Regions from separate parts of the Raoultella sp. genome, predicted to be linked through region 2. Evidence: predicted binding sites of a transcription regulator. Region 2 holds the regulator's gene; each other region holds the start of a gene.

Region 1 (4,746 bases), on a different contig from region 2:
TTAAATTTGTTAATATAAAGTTGCAGGATTGTCTTGAGAGGGAAGATAGCAGCATTGACGGACAAACCGCAGTGGCCAAACGCAAAAAAACAAATTAAATGTCGAGGATTTGATCGAGGCGACAAAATTGCACTGCGGAGACGCAAAAGTTGACGATACGCACTACTTTAGTGCGTCAGAAGGCCCCTGCCAACGGGTAAAGAGATCCTGGGGGAGGGTAATATCGAACTGATCGATGACCCGGTTGACCGTCTGGTTAATCACATCATCGAGGGTTTGCGGGCGATGGTAGAAGGCCGGAACCGGCGGCATGATCACCGCGCCCATCTCCGCGGCCTGCACCAGCAGGCGCAGATGCCCAAGATGGAACGGCGTTTCCCGAACGCACAAAACCAGCGGGCGACGCTCTTTAAGGACCACGTCCGCCGCGCGGGTCAGCAGACCATCGGTATAGCTGTGAACAATGCCGGAAAGCGTTTTCACGGAACAAGGCAATATCGCCATTCCGACAGTCTTAAACGACCCCGACGAGATACTGGCGGCGATATCACGCGCATCATGAACCACATCAGCCAGGGCCTGCACTTCCCGCAGGGAATACCTGGTCTCCAGCGCCAACGTCTGCCGCGCTGCCTGACTCATGATCAGATGCGTCTCGACATCAGGCACATCGCGTAAAATCTGCAGCAATCGTACACCGTAAATGGCGCCGCTGGCGCCGGAGATACCAATAATAAGTCGTTTCACGCTGATTGCCTCTTCCACCGAATGGGGCAGACTTTGCCGGATTATAGCACCGGACGCAAGCCTTGCGGCCCGCTAAGCGTGAAGCCGTGCTTTCGGGGCCCGCAAAGCAAAAAGCCCGCAATCTGACGATGGCGGGCTTTGATAACAAAGGTGTGGCTTAGCCTTCGTTATGCATCTCTAAGTTTTCCACTTCGTTCTGACGCTGCACCGCTTTCGCATCGTCATTACGTAAGGAATCGAGATAATCAAGGTACTGTTGGTCCACATCCCTGGTGACGTACACGCCGTTAAATACCGAACATTCAAACTGTTGAATATCCGGGTTTTCCGCACGCACGGCATCAATCAGATCGTTCAGATCCTGGAAGATAAGGCCATCAGCGCCGATGATCTGGCGGATTTCGTCCACTTCGCGACCGTGGGCAATAAGCTCGGTTGCCGTCGGCATATCAATGCCGTAAACGTTCGGGAAACGAATCTCTGGCGCAGCGGAAGCCAGATAAACTTTTTTCGCACCGGCTTCGCGCGCCATCTCGATAATCTGCTCCGAGGTGGTACCACGCACGATGGAGTCATCCACCAGTAGCACGTTTTTGTCGCGGAACTCAGCGCGGTTTGCATTGAGCTTACGACGCACCGACTTCCGGCGCAGCTGCTGACCCGGCATGATGAATGTCCGGCCAACGTAACGGTTTTTTACGAAACCCTGGCGATAAGGTTTATCGAGGATACGGGCAATTTCCAGCGCGACATCGCAGGAGGTTTCCGGAATCGGAATCACCACGTCGATATCCAGATCTTCCCATTCGCGGGCAATCTTCTCGCCCAACTTAGTGCCCATATTGACACGGGCACTGTAGACGGAAATCTTGTCGATAAACGAGTCCGGGCGAGCAAAATAGACGTACTCAAAGAGGCACGGGTTGCTGACCGGATTCTCAGCGCACTGGCGGGTAAACAGCTGGCCCTTCTCGGTAATATAGACCGCTTCACCCGGCGCCACATCGCGCAGGAATTCGAAGCCAAGGGTATCGAGCGCCACGCTTTCGGAGGCCACCATATACTCGGTACGGCCATCGCCAACATCACGTTTCCCCAACACCAGAGGACGAATGCCGTTCGGATCGCGGAAGGCAACCATACCGTGACCAATGATCATCGCCACACAGGCATAAGCGCCGCGGATTTGACGATTCGTCGCAGCAATCGCGGCAAAAATGTTATCCGCTTCCAGCGGATAATGACGGAAGTTATCCAGCTCGCTGGCGAAGATGTTGAGCAGGATTTCAGAATCGGAGGTGGTGTTGATATGGCGGCGTTTTTCTTCAAACAGCTTCTTACGCAGCTCGTGCGCATTGGTCAGATTGCCATTGTGCGCCAACGTAATACCATACGGTGAGTTGACATAAAAAGGCTGTGCCTCGGAGGCACTTGAGCTGCCCGCCGTAGGATAGCGAACATGGCCAATACCCATATTGCCCTGCATACGCTGCATATGGCGAGCTTCGAAAACGTCACTCACCAGTCCGTTGGCCTTACGCAAACGGAAACAATTATTTGCATCAATAGTGATGATGCCTGCGGCATCCTGGCCACGATGCTGAAGCACCGTTAACGCGTCATAAATCGACTGGTTTACCGGCATAACACCGGCGATACCGACAATACCGCACATACGTCTTTTCCTCGTTCAGCCACATCCCAACGCTTATGCTTTGGGCAAGAAACTTGACGAGCTTTGCAGATAGTCAAAAAACCATCTGATAACGAAACTGAACTGCGGGATAAGCTCTGACTTTTGCCAGTCTTCGCTTTTCGCCATACCGGTAAAGCTATCGAGAAAGAACAGAATCGCAGAGACAATCAGCACGCCACGCAGGGCGCCAAAACAGATCCCTAACACCCTGTCGGTACCCGACAGGCCCGTTTTCTCAACCAGTGCGCCAATCACATAGTTAACGATGGCGCCAACGATAAGCGTTGCGATAAACAATATCGCGATAGCAATCCCATTGCGGACCATTTCGTCTTCAAAACCCGTGAACCAGACAGCCAGATAAGTGTAGTAATGGCTGGCAACAAAGAAAGCGCATCCCCAGGTTACCAGCGATAACGCTTCACGAATAAAGCCGCGGATCAGGCTTACCAGACAGGAAAAACCAATCACCGCTATAATGACGTAATCAATCCAGACCATAAACATCCCACGATTTACGCCCTGTCGTCCGGTTCGGGGCGCATTCTAACAGAAAAAGAAAACGTTTGCGTAGGGATTTCCGTGCCCTACAGAAATAAAAATGGCGCTGAAAAAACATTCAACGCCATGCTGTCTTTCGCCTCCTGAAAGCGCGTCAGACAGGAGCTTTCCCCCTCACCAGCGCGGAGAGGGGGAAGATTAGTTGGGGCTATATCCCATGACCACACCGCTCAGGCCGGAGAGCTGTTTCAGGTCGCCAAGCTGCCCTTTCAGTTTATCTTTTGAAGCGTCGGGGCCGACCAGAATACGGGTAATTTTACCCTGAACCGGTGTCGAAGGCGACGTGTAGACCTTAAAGCCGGAGGAACGTAGCTTACCGACGATTTCATTGACCTTATCCGCATTCTTCAGCGCGCCAAGCTGCACCACATAGGCTTTACCGGTCGGAGCAGGTATCTCTGCCGGTTTCGTCGGCTGCGTCTGAGCAACGGTTTGTTGCTGCGACTGCGGCTTCTCAACCGGCTTCGGCGACTGGGGCTGCGGTTTAGATTGAGGTTGAGGTTGAGCCTGTGGTTTGGGCTGCGGCTTCGGCGCAACAACCGGCTCCTGTACATCATCGAAACTGTTGCTGTTAACCGGGATGCGCGACGGATCCAATGACGGTGCAGCGGCGTCTCCCGCTCTGACCTCTTCAGCCGCGCCCTCCGGCGGCTGAGCCGGAAGTGCCTGAGTCGCCGCCGGGAGCATATCCGGCTCATCGCGGTCGCCCGGTTTTGGCACCAGTGGAATTGCCGCGAATTCGTCCTGATAATGCTTTTTCTGACCGTCAAGCAGACCCGGGAGGATAATCACCCCCAGCGCGACCAGCACAATCGTCCCGACTAAACGGTTCTGAAACTTACTCGCCACCGATTCTCCCCGCCTCTATTTCTTCCATTACATGCGCCACCGTATGGAATGAACCACACACCAGCACCGTATCTTCCGGTCTGGCATCGGCCATTGCCGCATGCCAGGCCTGAGCCACATTGGCGTAAGCTTTTCCTGCGCGTAAATGCTCCTGCAGCTGTTGTGCCGTTGCACCGCGCGGCCCTTCCAGAGGCGCACAGTACCAGCTATCCACTTCCGCCGTCAGGTTTGCCAGCGTGCCAGCAATATCTTTATCATGCAGCATACCAACAACCGCCAGCACGCGCCCCGTTTTCGACAGGCTTTTGAGACGTCCGGCGAGCCAGGCGGCCGCATGGGGGTTATGCGCCACATCAAGAATAACGCGCGGCGCTTCGCGGATTATCTGAAAACGTCCCGGCAGCATGGCCTGTTTAATACCGTCGCGAATCGCCCGATCGCTCAGCTTAAGTCGGCTGGCTCGCAGCGCTGCCAGCGCCGTTGCCGCATTCGGCATTGGAATCTGCGGCAACGGTAAATCCACCAGAGTCCCCTCCCCGTCGCTGAATGACCACGTCTGCGCATCGGCGACATAGCGCCAGTCGACATCGCGTCGCAGAAGCATCGCGCCTTTCCCGGCGGCCACTTCAGCAGTAGTATGGGGCATCTCCGGCTCGCCAACGATGGCAGGTTTAGCAGCACGGAAAATACCGGCCTTCTCACGGCCAATGCTTTCCCGATCCGGCCCCAGCCAATCAGTATGATCCAGGGCAATGCTGGTCACCACCGCCACATCAGCATCGACGATATTGGTGGCATCAAGGCGCCCGCCGAGACCAACCTCAAGGATCACCACGTCGAGCTGCGCCTGCTTAAACAACCACAGCGCAGAGAGCGTGCCAAATTCGAAATAG
Region 2 (8,791 bases):
ATGAAAGAGACACTGCGTATTACCAACCTTGGCGCCGTACAGGTGGGGGACGTGGTAAACGTGGAACGAGCGGCAAAATTCAGCGATGAGATTGGCGGCCATCTGATGTCCGGTCACATTATGACCACCGCAGAAATCGTCAAGATCCTGACCTCGGAAAATAATCGCCAGATCTGGTTTAAGGTTCAGGACCCGACGCTGATGAAATATATCCTCTATAAAGGATTTATTGGTGTTGACGGGATCAGTCTGACGGTCGGTGAAGTGACACCGACGCGTTTTTGCGTGCATTTGATCCCGGAAACGCTGCAGCGCACCACGCTTGGCGTCAAAAAACTTGGCGACCGGGTGAATATCGAGATCGACCCGCAAACCCAGGCGGTGGTTGATACCGTGGAACGCGTACTGGCAGCAAAAGAAGCAGCCCAGCCGCTTGACGATGAATGATGGGGCGTTGATGCCGAATTAAGCGCGATGAAAGAAAAGGATATCCCCCGTTTTAACGGGGGATACTTTTAGCGGGCAACGCGAAGGCCGTTTTCCACTCCGCGAGAAAAGACCACCTGCCAGAGTTGAATATCACGCGCGCGAAATGCTCCCGCGCAGGCGTTCAGATAATAGCTAAACATACGTTTAAAACGTTCCGAATAGTTATCGGCGATATCGGGCCAACTGGTCAGAAAACGGTCGTACCAGGCCATCAGCGTGGTATCGTAATCGGCACCGATATTGTGCCAGTCTTCCATCACAAAATGGGATTCGCTGGCTTGTGCGATATGACGAACCGAAGGCAGACAACCGTTGGGGAAGATATATTTATTGATCCACGGATCGACATTGTGGTCCGTTTTTTGGGAGCCAATGGTGTGCAGTAAGAAACGGCCGTCAGGTTTCAAATTACGATCCACCACTTCAAAATAGGTGGCGTAATTTTTCGGTCCCACGTGTTCAAACATCCCGACGGAAACAATACGATCAAAGTGGTCGTGCAGGTCGCGATAATCCTGCAGCAAAATTGTGACATCTAACCCTTCGCATCGCTGCTGAGCCATTTTTTGCTGCTCGGCAGAAATGGTCACCCCGACCACGCTGACGTGATAATTTTTGGCCATATAATAAGCCAGTCCACCCCAGCCGCAGCCAATATCCAGCACCCGCATCCCCGGTTCCAACTGCAGCTTGCGGCAAATAAGATCTAATTTTGCCTCCTGTGCCTCTTCCAGCGATTGTGCCTCATTCCAGTACGCGCAGGAATATTGCATATACGGGTCGAGCATCCGGCTGAAAAGATCGTTGCCCAGATCGTAATGTTCTTTTCCGACAATCCAGGAACGCTTTTTACTTTGTAGATTAAACAGGCGAGCGCCCACGATGCGCAACGTATCTTTGAAATGATGCGGGAGTTGATTTTCCAGCCCGGCACGCAATACTTTATGGAAGAATATATCCAGCCGTTCGCAATCCCACCAGCCGTCCATATAACTTTCACCTAACCCCAGCGACCCTTCCTGTAAAACACGCTTAAAAAAGAGCGGATTGTTAATCCGCAGATCGGAGGGGGCGGGCCCATTGACTTCAATACCCGCGCGGCCGAGTAATTCGGTTGCAATTCGGTACCAGTCGTCGTCTGGTACGCTTACTTCTTCTATACACGATGAACTCATAGCTTCTCCATCACGCCCAAGTGATCAGAACCTTAAAACAGCGTAGACGCTTTTTTGGCTTTGTGAGAAATCTCACGGAATATCCGTGAAGCTGCTATCCGACGTAGAACAGAGGAAGGGTGATAACCCTTGCCGAAAGGCCTTCCATGGTGAAACGGGATGCATCCTGCTCCCGTTAATCTTAAAAAATAATTTATTTATGTGAAGCCGGATCCAGTATAGGCCGCTGAAATCAGGCTTTCAATAAAAATATATTAGCATGCTAATTACTGAGCCGTAACATCACTGAAATGTGTTTATGCATGTGACGATTCCGTGTTCAGGTAAGTGCTCTGACGTTGCATAAAATAGCCCAGTCCGGCCAGCACAATAGAGACCAGCATCACGCTGGTGGTGGTCTGCAGCGGCGTGGCAATCAGCGCGGAAACCAGCAGACTGGTCAGGAAACACAGGCCGAGTTGCAGCGTGTTTTGCAGCGCGGCGGCACGACCGGTCGCCTGCGGGAACGGCTTCAGCGCCTGGGCGACAACTATCGGGTAAATCCCGCCATTAACAATAGCCATCACGCAGAAGGGAATCATCACCGCAATAATTGAGGCATCCGCCACCATGCCAACCATCCAGGTTGCCGCCACGCTGACGGCGAAAATCACCAGCAGCCAGGGCAACAGTTGTTGACCCTGCCATTTCTGCAGCACCGCGCGGCACCCATAGCCACCGACTAAAAAGGCGATAGTCTGCGGGACATAGCTAAGACCAATGGCGGTTGGACCGTAGCCCATTTCATGGAGAATAAACGGCGACCCGGTCAACCAGGCAAAAAAGCTGGCGGAGCAGGCGGCGTAAATCAGTACGTTTCCGCTGTATTCGCGTGAGCGCAGCAGCGTCATAAAAGTCAGTTTTTCGCGGACGTCACCCTGCGGCCTGACGATCGGCTTCAGGCGTAGGGCGGGGACCATCAGCAGCAGGGCGATGGCAAAAAGGGTAGCAAAAATAGCCTGCCATTCCAGATGGGTGAGCAGCCAACTGCCGAGCAACGGTGCCAGCGCTGGCGATAAGCCCACCAGCGGCATAATGGTGGCGAAAATACGGTTAGTGTGCTGAGCGGGGTAATAATCCGTGACCATCGCCTGCCAGGTCACCGCTGCGGCACAGACGCCGATTGCCTGAATAAAGCGCAGCACCAGCATCAGGGTGGCATCACGCACCCACAGCATCCCCAGACAGCTGATAGCGAAGATAGCCAGCCCGGTCAGCAGAATTGGTTTACGTCCGTAGCGGTCCGAGAGCGGGCCCCAGAACAACTGTCCGATGGCGAAGCCGGCGAGGAACAGACTCAGGCTGGCGCTGACCGATGCCGCAGAGGTATTGAGATCCTGCTGAATAGCCGAAAAGGCCGGCAGATACATGTCGGTGGCCAGGAAACCCAGCACGCTGAGTCCCGCCAGCCACACTAAAAATCCTTTCCCGGGTTGTTGCATAACATTCTCTTATAGATGCAGATATGATGCCGCAGAGTGTAGGGAGTGCATTCTGGCTTGTGAAACGCTAATATTTGCTACATGCATTCAAAATTTTTGCAGGCAGAATATGTGGTCCGAATACTCACTCGAAGTTGTTGATGCTGTAGCCCGCAACGGCAGCTTTAGCGCAGCGGCGCAGGAACTGCACCGCGTACCTTCGGCGGTCAGTTATACTGTACGTCAGTTGGAAGAGTGGCTGGCGGTACCGCTGTTTGAACGCCGCCATCGCGATGTCGAATTGACCCCCGCCGGGCTCTGGTTTTTACAGGAAGGACGATCTGTTATCAAAAAAATGCAGATCACTCGCCAGCAGTGTCAGCAGATAGCCAACGGTTGGCGCGGTCAGCTGTCGATAGCCGTGGATGACATCGTTAAACCAGCCCGTATGCGGCAGATGATTGTCGATTTTTATCGTCACTTTCCGGATGTCGAGCTGATTGTTTTTCAGGAGGTCTTCAACGGCGTCTGGGACGCGCTGGCCGACGGACGCGTGGAACTGGCTATCGGAGCAACCCGTTCGATTCCGGTAGGGGGGCGCTACGCCTTTCGTGATATGGGGATGCTGAGCTGGGATTGCGTGGTGGCGAGCCATCATCCGCTGGCGCAGATGACCGGGCCGCTCAGCGATGACGTGTTGCGCAACTGGCCGTCGTTGGTCCGGGAAGATACCTCTCGCTCATTGCCGAAACGCACGACCTGGCTACTGGATAACCAGAAAAGGGTGGTGGTGCCGGACTGGGAATCATCGGCCACCTGCCTCTCGGCGGGATTGTGCGTAGGAATGGTGCCGAGCCATTTTGCTCGCCCCTGGATTGACCGTGGCGAATGGACCGTGCTGGCGCTGGAAAATCCGTTCCCGGACGCTGCGTGTTGCCTGACTTGGCAGCAGAGTGACGCCTCACCGGCCCTTTTGTGGCTGCTGGATTATCTGGGGGACAGTGAAACGTTAAACCGGGAGTGGCTACGGGCGCCGGAATAGACATAGCCGGCGCCGCACGATTGATTAGCGACGGTAATCGACGAACGGGCCGTCGACGACGGAGCGGCGCTCTACCAGTCGCGGGTGAACCTCGATCGACTGGGACTCTTCACGTTTGTTGACGATACGATCCATCAACATATTGAAGGCCGCTTCCCCCAGCGAATCTTTCGGCTGATGGATGGTGGTCAGCGCCGGGCTGAAATAGCGGGCGTTACGCACGTTATCATACCCGATCAGCGAAATGTCCTGCGGTACGCGCAGACCCATCTCATCCGCAGCACAGATTGCGCCCATCGCCATGATATCGCCGCCGCAGAAGACCGCCGTCGGGCGATGCTGCTGGCTGAGGATCTGCTGCATTGCACGGTAGCCGGATTCAGGCTCGAAGTCCCCCTGAACAATCCAGCTTTCCGGAACGGCAATCTGCGCTTCTTCCATGGCTTTCATAAAGCCGGCCAGGCGCCCGGCGCCGGTGTTACGTTCCAGCGGGCCAGGGATCACGCCGATCTCGCGGTGGCCGCGTTCGACCAGGTAGCGCCCGGCCATATAGCCGCCTTCGAAGGCGTTATCGATCACCGAATCGGTGAAGTCGGCTTTGGATTCACCCCAGTCCATGACCACCATCGGAATATGGCGGTACTCTTCCAGCATGCGGAGCACCGATTCCGGGTATTCAGAACACATAACCAGCATGCCGTCGACACGCTTTTGCGCCATCATCGACAGATAGGCCTGCTGTTTTTCGGGATCGTTCCACGCATTGCCCAAAATCAGAGTATAGCCTTTCTGGAAACAGCTCTTTTCTACAGATTCAATAATCTCAGCGAAATAGGCCGCTTCGCTGCTGGTGGCCAGCAGACCGATCGATTTGGTGTGATTAACCTTCAGGCTGCGAGCAACGGCGCTTGGAGAATAGTGCAGCTCTTTGATCGCCGCCCACACGGCGTTGCGGGTTTCTTCCGCCACGAAACGGGTTTTGTTAATTACATGTGATACTGTTGTAGTGGAAACGTTTGCGCGCTTCGCTACATCTTTAATTGTTGCCATTACTTCTCACTCCAGACCTTGACCTGATCGTCTGATTATCGATACGTAAACGTTTGCCTGTACACACCCTGAATACAATTTTCAACATTGCATCACGTCGGGAAAACGACACAGAACGACAGGAAGGGGTCAATGGCCGATACGCTTTCAAATTAGCGTGGGATTTTGTCCGATCTTGCGGCAAAGGGGAAGAGCAAAAATGTGCATCACCCTAAAACATGGAAGATTTTTGTGCGATATTGTGCAAAAATGAGCAAGCTCACTTTTCGTGTGGGGATAACTGGGGAGAAAAATTGATGGATACCGATTTAAAGTTTTCGCTGACGACAACGATTATTGTCCTGGGGCTCATCGTGGCCGCCGCCCTGACCGCGGTACTGCACTGATTTATCCGGGGGAGAGGCCCCTTTCCCCCGATATCCCGCCATTATTATCAATTTCGCAAAAATCTTTTGCCATTTCGTTTACTTTTGTTTTTTTGTGATTGATGTCATGCTTTTGACTTCTGATGAGATACCGTTGCCGATGACGGTCTGCTGGAGTCATTGAATGAAAATCAACTTTCCCTTGTTAGCGCTGGCGATAGGCGCGTTTGGTATTGGTACCACGGAGTTTTCCCCGATGGGGCTGCTGCCGGTGATTGCCAAAGGCGTCGACGTGTCAATTCCGGCGGCGGGAATGCTGATCAGTGCTTATGCGATCGGCGTGATGGTCGGGGCGCCGCTAATGACTTTGCTGCTCTCTCATCGCGCGCGCAGAAATGCACTGATTTTTCTGATGGCGATCTTCACGCTGGGTAACGTCCTCTCCTCAATGGCGCCGGATTACACTACGCTACTGATTTCACGCATTATCACCAGCCTTAACCACGGAGCTTTCTTCGGCCTCGGTTCGGTGGTTGCGGCGAGCGTGGTGCCGAAACACAAACAGGCCAGCGCGGTGGCGACCATGTTCATGGGGTTGACCATCGCTAATATTGGCGGCGTTCCGGCGGCGACATGGCTTGGCGAAACCATCGGCTGGCGGATGTCGTTCCTCGCGACGGCAGGTCTGGGACTGGTGGCGATGGTTAGCCTGTGGTTCTCGTTGCCTCAAGGCCGCGCTGGTGAACGTCCGAACGTAAAACAGGAGCTTTCCGTGCTGGTTCGTCCGCAGGTGCTCTCCGCGCTGCTGACGACTGTGCTGGGGGCCGGTGCCATGTTTACCCTCTACACCTATATTTCACCTGTACTGCATACCATTACGCACGCCTCGCCGCTGTTTGTCACCGCCATGCTGGTGTTGATTGGCGTCGGCTTTTCGCTGGGTAACTATCTGGGCGGTAAATTCGCCGACCGTTCCGTCTCCGGGACGCTGAAGGGATTTCTGCTGCTGCTGATGGTTATCATGCTGGCAATTCCGCTGCTGGCGCAGACGCAACTGGGGGCCGCTATCAGTATGGTAGTCTGGGGGGCGGCGACTTTCGCCGTGGTTCCGCCGCTGCAAATGCGGGTGATGCGGGTAGCCCATGAAGCGCCGGGGCTCTCTTCGTCGGTCAATATCGGGGCATTTAACCTCGGCAATGCGCTGGGCGCGGCAGCCGGCGGTGCGGTGATTTCCGGCGGGCTGGGCTATGCCTTTGTGCCGGTGATGGGGGCGATAATTGCCGGGGTGGCGCTGCTGCTGGTGCTGGTTGGCGGGCGTTCACAGCCGGAAGAGGCGTTGGTCGAACCGTAGGTATATTCGCAGAAGGGTTGCCCCTTCTGCGTTCGCGTTTTAGGCCGCCAGATTGGCCGCCACAAACTTCCAGTTTACCAGCGCCCAGAAGTGCGCCAGATAGTCAGGACGGGCGTTACGGTAGTCGATGTAATAGGCATGTTCCCAGACATCCACGGTCAGCAGCGGTTTGGCGTCGCCGGTCAGCGGCGTGCCAGCGTTGCTGGTGGAGACAATGCTCAGGCTGCCATCGGCATTTTTAACCAGCCATGTCCAGCCTGCACCAAAGTTCTTCGCTGCCGCGTCGGTAAATTTCGCTTTGAAGTCTGCGAAGCTGCCGAAGGACTGATTGATGGCAGTCGCCAGCTCACCTTCCGGCTCGCCGCCCGCATTCGGCGCGAGGCAGTTCCAGTAGAATGTATGGTTCCAGACCTGGGCCGCATTGTTAAAGATACCACCTTCGGAAGCGCGGACGATCGCTTCTAAAGATTGACCTTCAAACTCGGTGCCTTTGATCAGGTTATTGAGGTTGGTGACATAGGCCTGGTGATGTTTGCCGTAGTGGTATTCCAGGGTTTCTGCGGAAATGTGCGGCGCCAGGGCGTCTTTTGCATACGGTAATGCAGGTAATTCAAACGACATTGTTACTCTCCTTATAACTTCTTGTTTTCGAGCTCACATTCAAAGGATGTTTTACCATCCAGAACAGCATCTCTTGCCCCTCGCCGGGGCGAGTGCAACAGGTTTTTATTGTGATCAGGATGCTAACACTTGCAGCAGGGAGTTAAAAGCCTTGCAATGATAAAGGGTATGTTTAACAAACGCAGTCGGTCAGGCCTTAGCCGGACGGCAAGGCATCGCATTTCAGCAGAGTCGGTCGAATGCTGTTGCGCTGTTGAAATAGAAAGAGATATCTGAAAAAGCCAGAGAGTTGACCTGCCGCAGGCGCGGCAGGTGAGATTCAGCGGATGGTTTTGGGGGTCATCACGCGGCGTGCGCCGACATAGTGGCGAATCCAGTAATCTTCGCTTAATGAGGTTATCTGGATATCTCGGCCGGTACGCGGCGACTGAATAAATTTGCCGTTACCAACGTAAACGCCGACGTGATCAGCGGTGCCGCGTCCACGGGTGCGGAAGAAGACCAGATCGCCGCTCTGCAGTTCACCGCGATCGACCGGGCGGGCATCGCGCAGGTGATACATCTCATTGGCGGTGCGCGGAATGCGGATTTTTACCAGATCCTTATAGGCGTAGTAAACCAGCCCACTGCAGTCGAAACCGGTGCGCGGCGAGGTTCCGCCCCAGCGATAGGGTTTGCCAATCTGATTCATTAACTTTGACATGGCGGTGCTTTGTGCTCTCTGCACGCGGACTTTATGCGCATCCGCCAGTGTCAGCGGCGGTTCTTCCGCGACTGTTTTACAGCGTTTTTTGTAGCCTTTACGGACGACGCATTTGGTATGCATGCTGGCCATGACCGGAGCCGGCTCGGCACCTGGCGCGATCGATTTCGCACACTGCTTTTTATACCCTTTACGCAAGACGCATTTTTTCGTGCCGACGGCCTGACGGTTCAGCGCTGTCTGGCTGGATGTGGTCATACGGGTAGGGTGTCTGGCGCGGGTGGCCGTTGAGGCTTTCTTGCTGGAGCTTTTGGTCGTGGACTTTGTTTTCTGACTGGTGGCTTTTTTCTTGCGTTCTGTAGTGCCTTTCGCCGCATGCGCTTTTGGCTTCGCGGAGGTGTGCGTATGCCCTGAAGCATGCGCCAGTGGTGTAAATGAGATAGATGTAAACAGTAATGCACAGAGCGAAATCGCGATTTTGTTTAGCCGCGCCACTGAGCAATCCCCTGATTAATGACAGATATGTACTCCATAC
Region 3 (8,791 bases), on a different contig from region 2:
TTACACAGGAACTTGCCGTCTTCGTACCACTGCTGCCCTAATTCACCGCCACCGCGAACGTGGGCAATCGCAAACACAAAACCACGATCGAGCAGGCTCAACCGGCTGGCGCTGAAATCAGCATCTTCACTGGCGCCGTACGACCCGTAGGCATAGACCAGCAGTGGGCTGATGCCCTTGCGGAAATGCTCACGCTGATAGACCAACGAAACAGGGACCGCCACGCCATCACGGGCCTCAATCCACAGATGTTCGCTGCGATAATGACTGGCATCAAACCCTTTCACTTCCTGCTGTTTCAGTACCCGCCGCTCACCGGTATCCATATCCAGCTCAAAGAGCGTATCCGGCGTGGTCATGGATGAGTATCCGTAGCGCAAGCGCGAAGTTTCCGGTTCCGGATTATAGGCAAGCCAGGTCACGTAGGCCGGATCATCAAAGGCGATCCCAACCGCTTCCCGGGTCTTGCGGTTAATCTGGCGCAGGCTGGTTAACCCGCGCTGGCGCTCCTCGACCACCAACCAGTCGGTAAACAGGGCGAATCCCTCGAGCATCACATCCTGGCGCGGCGCGATCAGCGTCTCCCACAGCTGCTCGTCGCGCTCATGGGTACGATAGAGACCGAAGTTTTTCCCCTCGCGGTTGGAACGAAGATAAAAGGCATGCTGGTAGTGATCGAGACTGTACTCATGATCTTTACGTCGCGGCAGGAAACATACCGGTTCCGCATCCGGCATCTCGGTATTCAGTAACCGCACTTCACTGGTTGTCGCGCTGGCAAGATAGATCACGGCGAATTGCCGGGAGGTGGTCGTATGGAGGCTGACGTAGAAGGTTTCATCCTTCTCCTCATAGACCAGCACATCGGAAAACGGCGACGTGCCCACGGTATGCCGCCAGACCTGATAAGGCAGTAGCGTCGTCGGATGCTTACGGACATACCACAACGTTTGCGAATCATTGCTCCAGGCAAATTCCGGCGAAACGTTTTCCAGTACTTCAGGATACCATTCGCCATTTTGCAGATTGCACAAGCGCAGGCCATACTGCCTTCGGGAGAGATAATCCTCTGCCAGCGCCATAATCGTGTTATCCGGCGAAATGCCCAGTCCACCGAGAGTATAGAATTCGCTCTGCGCCGCGCGCTGGTTGCTATCGAGCAGCACGTCCCATTCATCCCACGCCTCTTTCAGCACCGACTGACGCTGATAGATAGCGTATTCACAGCCCGGCTCATATACCTGACGATAGCGGTAGCCATTTTTGCTGTAGGGTGCGGAGACTTCGCGCGGCGGGATACGGTCAATAATCTCTTTTAGTACCCGCTCCTGCAGGTTACGTTGAGTGGACATGACCTGCTGTCCGTACGCATTTTCTTCACGAAGATAATCAAGCACTTCAGGCCGCGAACGCTCGTCGTCGCGCAGCCAGAAGTAATTATCGATACGGGTATCGCCATGAAGGATCATGGCGTGAGGGATTCGTTTTGCTTTTGGTGGCATCTTTTGGTCTTCTGCATCCTGTATTTCATACACAAAATCATTCAAGAAGCGGCTTGAAGGATGGCGTGTATATAAGGGTGGCAAAAGTGGCCCACGTTGCAAGCAAAACCTGCTGATTTAGGTAGAAAGCGCCTGTTTTTGTGCCTGGATATCCTGTTCGATGTCGGCGCGCACTTCCGGCGGGAGGCCTAAAGCCTCACCAAGGGCGTTGAGATAGCTCCGCTCCATAAAATGGTCGATATCGATCGCCGCACAGCTGATGTAATAGATTTCCAGCGCCTCTTGCTCGTTGTCGATGCTCTGCGCCAGGCGCTGCGGGTCAAGCGGCTGCGCCAGGGCACGATCGATCAATACGCGCCCCTGTACGGCAATATCAGCGGCGCGTAGCTGCTCTTCGATATGTGCCCGTTCGCTGTCATCGATGTGCCCATCGCTTTTAGCGGCAAACACCAGCGCCAGAATGAGCCGTTCACTGCGCGCATCAAGCCCGGAGGCTGGCGAGGTTGACGCCCTGTCGGGTTGCGCAGGGGAAAAGACAGATTGTGCCGGGGAATTTTCCCGCATTTTCTGCTGATACTTATTCCACAGTACGCTTCCCGCCAGCGCACCGCCGCCAACCAGCAGTGCGCTGGTGCCATATTTGGCCAGTAGCTTGCGCGATAACTTACTGGCCACCAGCAACCCTGCCAGGCCGCCCAGCGCGCCGGGCAGGAGAAAGCTTTTACCATCCTGCCGCTCGCCTGATGAGGAAGATGGTCCCTGTTGGCCCAGCAGGGACTGGAGTTGATTAAGCCAGTTAGCCATGATTTCCCTCGTTACTGATTACGCGATGTCATCAGCCTAAACGACGAGATGTCAGGAAATGTTATGTGCAGCTAAAGATGCGCAAATTCGGCCGGACTCAGGCGGCCTTCGGCTTGCGCGATTTTGCGAGCACGGTTGCCGCGGGCGGCTCGCTCGCCCCCTCCGCCAGAGCCTCTGAGGTTTCAGCCGCGGAGCTCTCATCCAGGGAAACCTGGCCGCTCGTATCTTCTTCCGCTTCCGCTTCCGCTTCCGCTTCCGCTTCCGCTTCCGCTTCCGCTTCCGCTTCCGCTTCCGGGAGTTTTCCTGACCTCAGAATGTGGTGCAATGTCTCTTTGCGTTCCGCCAGCCACATTGCCATTTCATCGCGCTGGGTTTCATCTAATGTCAGCGGGCACTCTACCAGCCAGTCGTTGAGGACCTCGGCAAGATCGAGCATTTTGTCGTAAGCATCGGCCTCTTTTTTGCTGGTAAACGACATCTTTTCCTCACCTTCGCGGATCACCACATATTTAATTTCAACCGCCATTGTGCAGCCCCTTTATACTGTATTTTTATACAGTATAGCAAATTTTCACCCGGGACTCAACCAACAGTCATAAAGACAGACGCAAACGTTTTCGTTTATAATGCGACGCATGTTTTTTTACTGTGGAAAAGAGTCATGACGTTATTAGGCACAGCGCTGCGTCCGGCAGCGACGCGAGTGATGTTGTTAGGTTCCGGCGAACTGGGTAAAGAAGTCGCTATTGAGTGCCAGCGGCTGGGTATTGAAACCATCGCGGTCGACCGCTACCCCGATGCGCCAGCAATGCAGGTAGCGCACCGTTCGCACGTCATCAACATGCTGCACGGTGAAACGCTGCGCGCACTGATTGCGCAAGAAAAACCCGACTTTATCGTGCCGGAAATTGAAGCTATTGCCACGGATATGCTGGTGGAGCTGGAGCGGGCCGGGCAGAAAGTCGTCCCTACCGCCCGCGCGGCGAAACTGACCATGAATCGCGAAGGGATTCGCCGTCTGGCCGCGGAGGAGTTGCTGCTCCCCACCTCGGCGTACCGGTTTGCCGACAGCGAAGCGACCTTCCGCGAGGCCGTCGCGGAGATTGGGCTTCCGTGCATTGTGAAGCCGGTCATGAGCTCTTCTGGTAAAGGCCAGAGCTTTATTCGTCACTCTGACCAGTCGGCTGAGGCCTGGCGCTACGCGCAACAAGGCGGTCGTGCTGGCGCCGGTCGGGTTATCGTTGAGGGGGTGGTGAATTTCGACTTTGAAATTACCCTGCTTACCGTCAGTGCGGTCGACGGCGTCCATTTCTGTGCGCCGGTCGGCCATCGTCAGGAGGATGGTGATTACCGCGAATCCTGGCAGCCGCAGCAGATGAGCGAGCAGGCGTTGGCCCGTGCACAGGAGATTGCCAGCAAAGTCGTGCTGGCGCTCGGCGGCTACGGTCTGTTTGGTGTGGAGCTGTTCGTCTGCGGCGATGACGTGATTTTCAGTGAAGTCTCCCCTCGCCCACACGACACCGGGATGGTGACGCTGATTTCCCAGGATCTCTCAGAATTTGCCCTGCACGTTCGCGCTTTTCTCGGTCTGCCGGTTGGCGCGATCCGCCAGTATGGTCCGGCAGCCTCCGCGGTCATTCTGCCGCAGCTCACCAGCCAGAACGTCACCTTTAGCAATCTTCAGGGCGCGGTAGGGGCGGGACTGCAGCTACGCCTGTTCGGTAAACCGGATATTGACGGTTCTCGTCGACTGGGCGTCACACTGGCCGTCGCCGATAGCGTCGAGGAGGCGGTGGCGCGCGCGAAAGCCGCTGCGTCAGCCGTGCTGGTTCAGGGATAAAAAACCCGGTTGCGTCAACGCGACCGGGTCTGGATTTTGCCATTGTTCAGGGCGTGAAAATTACTTCGCGCCTTCAACCGCTTCGCGAGCGATGTTGGTGATACGGTCGTAATCGCCTGCTTCCAGTGCATCCGCCGGAACCAGCCAGGAGCCGCCGATGCACAGCACGCTGTTCAGTGCCAGGTAGTCGCGGTAGTTTGCCGGAGAGATCCCGCCAGTCGGGCAGAAACGGATATGCGCGAACGGACCGCCAATCGCCTGCAGCGCTTTCACGCCACCGTTTGCTTCTGCCGGGAAGAATTTAAACTCTTTCAGGCCATACTGCATGCCCAGCATCAGTTCAGAGACGGTGCTGATACCCGGGATCAGCGGGATGGTCCCTTCTTCAGTCGCGGCTTTCAGCAGGGACTCGGTCAGACCTGGGCTAATAGCAAACTGCGCGCCAGCCTCGGTGACCGCTTTCAGTTGCTCTACGTTTGTGACGGTACCTGCACCGACAATCGCCTCCGGCACTTCTTTCGCAATCACGCGGATCGCATCAATTGCACATTCGGTACGCAGCGTGACCTCCAGTACACGCACGCCGCCAGCAACCAACGCTTTGGCCATCGGCACAGCGTGTTCCAGCTTTTTCACCACGATCACCGGGACAACCGGGCCGTTGGTGAGGATTGCTTCTGCAGTTGTTTTCCAGTTTTTCATCAGAGTTTCTCTCTCGCCAGATCTACAAATTGTATCGTCTTAAAAAGTGATGCAGGTTGCGCCCTGTTCTGCTCCGGAGAGTTTTTCACGCAGCGCTGCAAACATTTCCCTGCCGCTCCCGACACGCGAACCGCTGAGGTCAGGAACATGCGGCTGGCGTGCGGCCAGTTCAGCGTCATCCACCAGCAGCGTCAGGTCGCCCGTCTGCCCGTTAACGCGGATGATATCGCCATCACGTACTTTTGCCAGCAGGCCGCCATCGTACGCTTCAGGCGTAACGTGGATTGCTGACGGGACCTTGCCTGATGCGCCGGAGAGTCGACCATCGGTAACCAGCGCAATTTTGAAACGGCGGTCCAATAATACACCAAGTGGCGGCATAAGTTTATGTAATTCTGGCATGCCGTTCGCTTTTGGCCCCTGATGGCGAACAACCACCACGCAATCCTTATCCAGCAGTCCGGCTTCGAAAGCAGGCAAAACGTCGTGCTGGCTTTCAAACACCACCGCCGGCGCCTCAATAATTTGGTTCTCAACCGGTACGGCCGAGGTTTTCATCACTGCGCGCCCCAGGTTACCGCTCAGCACTCTCGTCCCGCCATGGCGAGAGAATGGCTTGTTGAAAGTCGCAATGACCTGATCGTCTAATGGCGCCGTCGCCCCTTCGCGCCAGTCCAGCTCGCCGTTATTCAGCCACGGCTCCATGGTGTAACGGGAGAGACCAAAACCGGCCACGGTGTTGACATCTTCGTGCAGCAGGCCGCCTTTCAGCAGCTCACGTATAAGAACCGGTACGCCGCCCGCGGCCTGGAAATGGTTAATATCCGCAGGACCGTTCGGGTAAAGGCGCGCCAGCAGCGGCACAACGTCGGAAAGATCCGAGAAATCATCCCAGTTAATGATAATGCCCGCCGCGCGAGCCATCGCCACCAGGTGCATCGTATGGTTGGTCGAACCGCCGGTTGCCAACAGCGCAACAATCCCGTTCACCACCACCTTCTCATCAATCAGTTTGCCTAACGGCATCCATTCATTACCGTTACCGGTCATGCGCGTCACCTGGCGTGCGGCGGCGGCGGTCAGCGCCTGGCGCAGTTCGGCATCCGGATGCACAAACGATGAACCCGGGAGCTGCATGCCCATAAATTCCACCACCATCTGGTTGGTGTTCGCCGTACCGTAAAATGTGCAGGTACCCGGCGCGTGGTAGGACGCCGCCTCAGACTCCAGAAGCGCCATCCGATCGACTTTACCCTCGGCATACAGTTGACGAATGCGCACTTTTTCTTTATTTGGCAGACCGCTGGCCATCGGGCCAGACGGTACGAATACTGACGGCAGGTGGCCGAAGGAGAGCGCGGCCATCGTCAGTCCGGGGACGATTTTGTCACATACGCCCAGATACAGCGCGCCGTCGAACATGTTATGCGACAGGCCGATAGCGGCCGACATTGCAATCACTTCGCGGCTCAGGAGAGAGAGTTCCATCCCGTCCTGCCCCTGGGTGACACCATCACACATCGCCGGTACCCCACCCGCCACCTGGCCTACGGCATTCACCGAATGCAACGCTTTGCGGATGATATCCGGGTAATACTCATAGGGCTGGTGAGCTGACAGCATGTCGTTGTAAGAAGTAATGATGGCGATATTGTTACGCAACATGCTTTTCAGCGAAGCTTTATCATCCGACTGACAGGCAGCAAAGCCGTGAGCAAGATTACCGCACGCCAACTGTGCGCGATGGACGGTATCCGTCTTCGCCTGGTTAATTCGTGCGAGGTAGGCGGTGCGGGTATCACGCGACCGTTCGATAATGCGATTTGTTACCCGTAACATTTTCGAATTCATAAAGGCTCCTGAATTTTTATCTGTCCGACCACAGCATGTTAGCAACGTCTTAAAAGATGAAAGGCACCAAAACTGCAGCTCAGCGGCAAAATATCTGTTCGCAGTGTAATAAAAAAAGCCCCGGGGGTGAATCCTCCCGGGGCATAAAAGAGCAAAAATTATGCGACTTGCTGCGTCAGATCATGTTACCGGTAAAATCACTTATCCGGATTACGCCCCGACTATTCAAATTCGTTCCAGGAACGACCGTCACGGGTGATCATCGCCACGGAGGCGACCGGCCCCCAAGTGCCTGCCTGATAGGGCTTCGGCGCATCGCGATCGGCAGCCCAGGCTTCAGTAATGGAGTCAACCCACTTCCACGCCTCTTCGACCTCATCGCGACGCACGAACAGCGCCTGAATACCGCGCATGGTTTCCAGCAACAGACGCTCATAGGCATCCGCCAGGTGAGTCTGGTTGAAGGTCTCCGAATAGCTCAGATCCAGCTTGGTTATCTGCAGATTGTGTTTATGGTCAAGACCCGGCACTTTATTGAGGACCTGAATATCCACCCCCTCATCCGGCTGCAGACGAATCGTCAGCTTGTTCTGCGGCAACTCCTGCCAGTTCTCTTTAAACAGGTTCAGCTCTGGGGTTTTGAAATAAACCACAACTTCAGAACATTTGGTCGGCAGACGTTTACCGGTACGCAGGTAGAACGGCACGCCAGCCCAGCGCCAGTTATCGATATCCACGCGAATAGCCACGAAGGTCTCGGTATTGCTGGATTTGTTCGCCCCCTCTTCTTCGAGGTAGCCCGGGACTTTTTTCCCTTGGGCGAAGCCGGCGGTGTACTGACCGCGGACTGTTTTCTCACGCACGTTGGAACGATCGATACGGCGCAGCGACTTCAACACTTTTACTTTTTCATCACGAATGCTGTCGGCACTGAGGTCTGAAGGCGGCGACATCGCGATCATGCACAGGATCTGCAGCAGGTGGTTCTGAATCATGTCGCGCATTTGCCCGGCCTGATCGAAGTAACCCCAGCGGCCTTCGATACCCACCTCTTCTGCGACGGTAATTTCAACGTGGTCAATCGTGCGGCTGTCCCAGTTATTGACAAACAGGGAGTTCGCAAAGCGCAGCGCCAGCAGGTTGAGCACCGTTTCTTTACCGAGATAATGATCAATACGGTAAACCTGGCACTCTTCGAAGAATTCGCCGACCTGGTCGTTGATTTCACGAGAAGTCTCCAGAGAGGTCCCCAGCGGTTTTTCCATCACCACGCGCGCAGGTTTAGCGTTCAGTTTGGCTTCACCAAGGCCTTTGCAAATGGCGCCAAAGGTGCTCGGCGGCATCGCGAAATAGTTGATGGTGACGCGTTTTTCCTGATCCAGCATTTTACCCAGACGGGAAAACGCTTTGGTATCGTTCACATCGAGGTTACAAAAATCCAGACGTCCGCTCAGGGTATCCCACAAACCTTCATCAATCTTTTCCTTCATGAAGGTTTCAAGCGCTTCACGTACGACCCGGGTGTAAGCATCTTTATCCCAGTCAGCACGTCCGACCCCGATAATCCGGGTCTCAGGGCTGATCTGGCCAGCTTTTTCAAGCTGATACAGGGAAGGCAACAATTTACGACGCGCCAGGTCACCCTTTGCGCCGAAAATGACCAGATCGCATGCCTGGGCCGTTTGCGTTACCGCCATGTCATTCTCCTCAGTTGATAGTCTGGTGCTTATGCCAGGCTATATTTGTAATTTTCTTACACTGCACTGTACTGTGTTTACGAACTTCCCGAAACCCTCAGGCCGCTATTCTCGATGCTAAACCGCACGCGGAGGAAACTTCCGCCGACTATTCAGGCAAACGGCCAGACTTGTTCGTTCTTTAGACCGGTTTTAAGTTAATAAAATACGACTCTGATCATGTAATGAAAAAAAACAACATTTTTTAACGTCATTCCTCCCCGCTTGTCACAACGGAGGGGTATATTCTTGCTAAAACGCCTGATGATTTCACCCATTAATGAAATCGCTTCCACTAATGAGCGCTCTATTACCCATGAATATGCTGGAAAAAATCCAGTCCCGACTGGAACACC

What was found. The regulator PurR, encoded in region 2, represses purine synthesis genes. The targets are predictions, from matches to a motif close to CANGCAAACGTTTGCNTG.
Region 1: the regulator PurR is predicted to act here: its motif matches at 2,999-3,016, upstream of cvpA (colicin V production protein).
Region 3: the regulator PurR is predicted to act here: its motif matches at 2,911-2,928, upstream of purT (formate-dependent phosphoribosylglycinamide formyltransferase).

The regions. Positions count from the first base shown of each region.
Region 1 covers NZ_JBCNNS010000212.1:114-4,859, forward strand. The annotation lists gene ACZAHD_RS21565 (UbiX family flavin prenyltransferase) at 163-747, opposite strand; gene purF (amidophosphoribosyltransferase) at 905-2,422, opposite strand; gene cvpA (colicin V production protein) at 2,456-2,944, opposite strand; gene dedD (cell division protein DedD) at 3,143-3,853, opposite strand; partial or broken gene folC (bifunctional tetrahydrofolate synthase/dihydrofolate synthase) at 3,843-4,746, opposite strand, start outside.
Region 2 covers NZ_JBCNNS010000080.1:8,099-16,889, reverse strand. The annotation lists gene ACZAHD_RS14745 (riboflavin synthase subunit alpha) at 1-447, shown strand, start outside; gene cfa (cyclopropane fatty acyl phospholipid synthase) at 516-1,664, opposite strand; gene punC (purine nucleoside transporter PunC) at 1,961-3,145, opposite strand; gene punR (DNA-binding transcriptional activator PunR) at 3,255-4,166, shown strand; gene purR (HTH-type transcriptional repressor PurR) at 4,191-5,216, opposite strand; gene cydH (cytochrome bd-I oxidase subunit CydH) at 5,513-5,602, shown strand; gene ACZAHD_RS14715 (MFS transporter) at 5,766-6,932, shown strand; gene sodB (superoxide dismutase [Fe]) at 6,972-7,553, opposite strand; gene ACZAHD_RS14705 (C40 family peptidase) at 7,873-8,751, opposite strand.
Region 3 covers NZ_JBCNNS010000019.1:8,177-16,967, reverse strand. The annotation lists gene ptrB (oligopeptidase B) at 1-1,502, opposite strand, end outside; gene ACZAHD_RS05090 (tellurite resistance TerB family protein) at 1,620-2,306, opposite strand; gene ACZAHD_RS05085 (YebG family protein) at 2,404-2,832, opposite strand; gene purT (formate-dependent phosphoribosylglycinamide formyltransferase) at 2,968-4,146, shown strand; gene ACZAHD_RS05075 (bifunctional 4-hydroxy-2-oxoglutarate aldolase/2-dehydro-3-deoxy-phosphogluconate aldolase) at 4,207-4,848, opposite strand; gene edd (phosphogluconate dehydratase) at 4,888-6,699, opposite strand; gene zwf (glucose-6-phosphate dehydrogenase) at 6,921-8,396, opposite strand; partial or broken gene ACZAHD_RS05060 (formate--tetrahydrofolate ligase) at 8,407-8,493, opposite strand; gene ACZAHD_RS05055 (MurR/RpiR family transcriptional regulator) at 8,716-8,791, shown strand, end outside.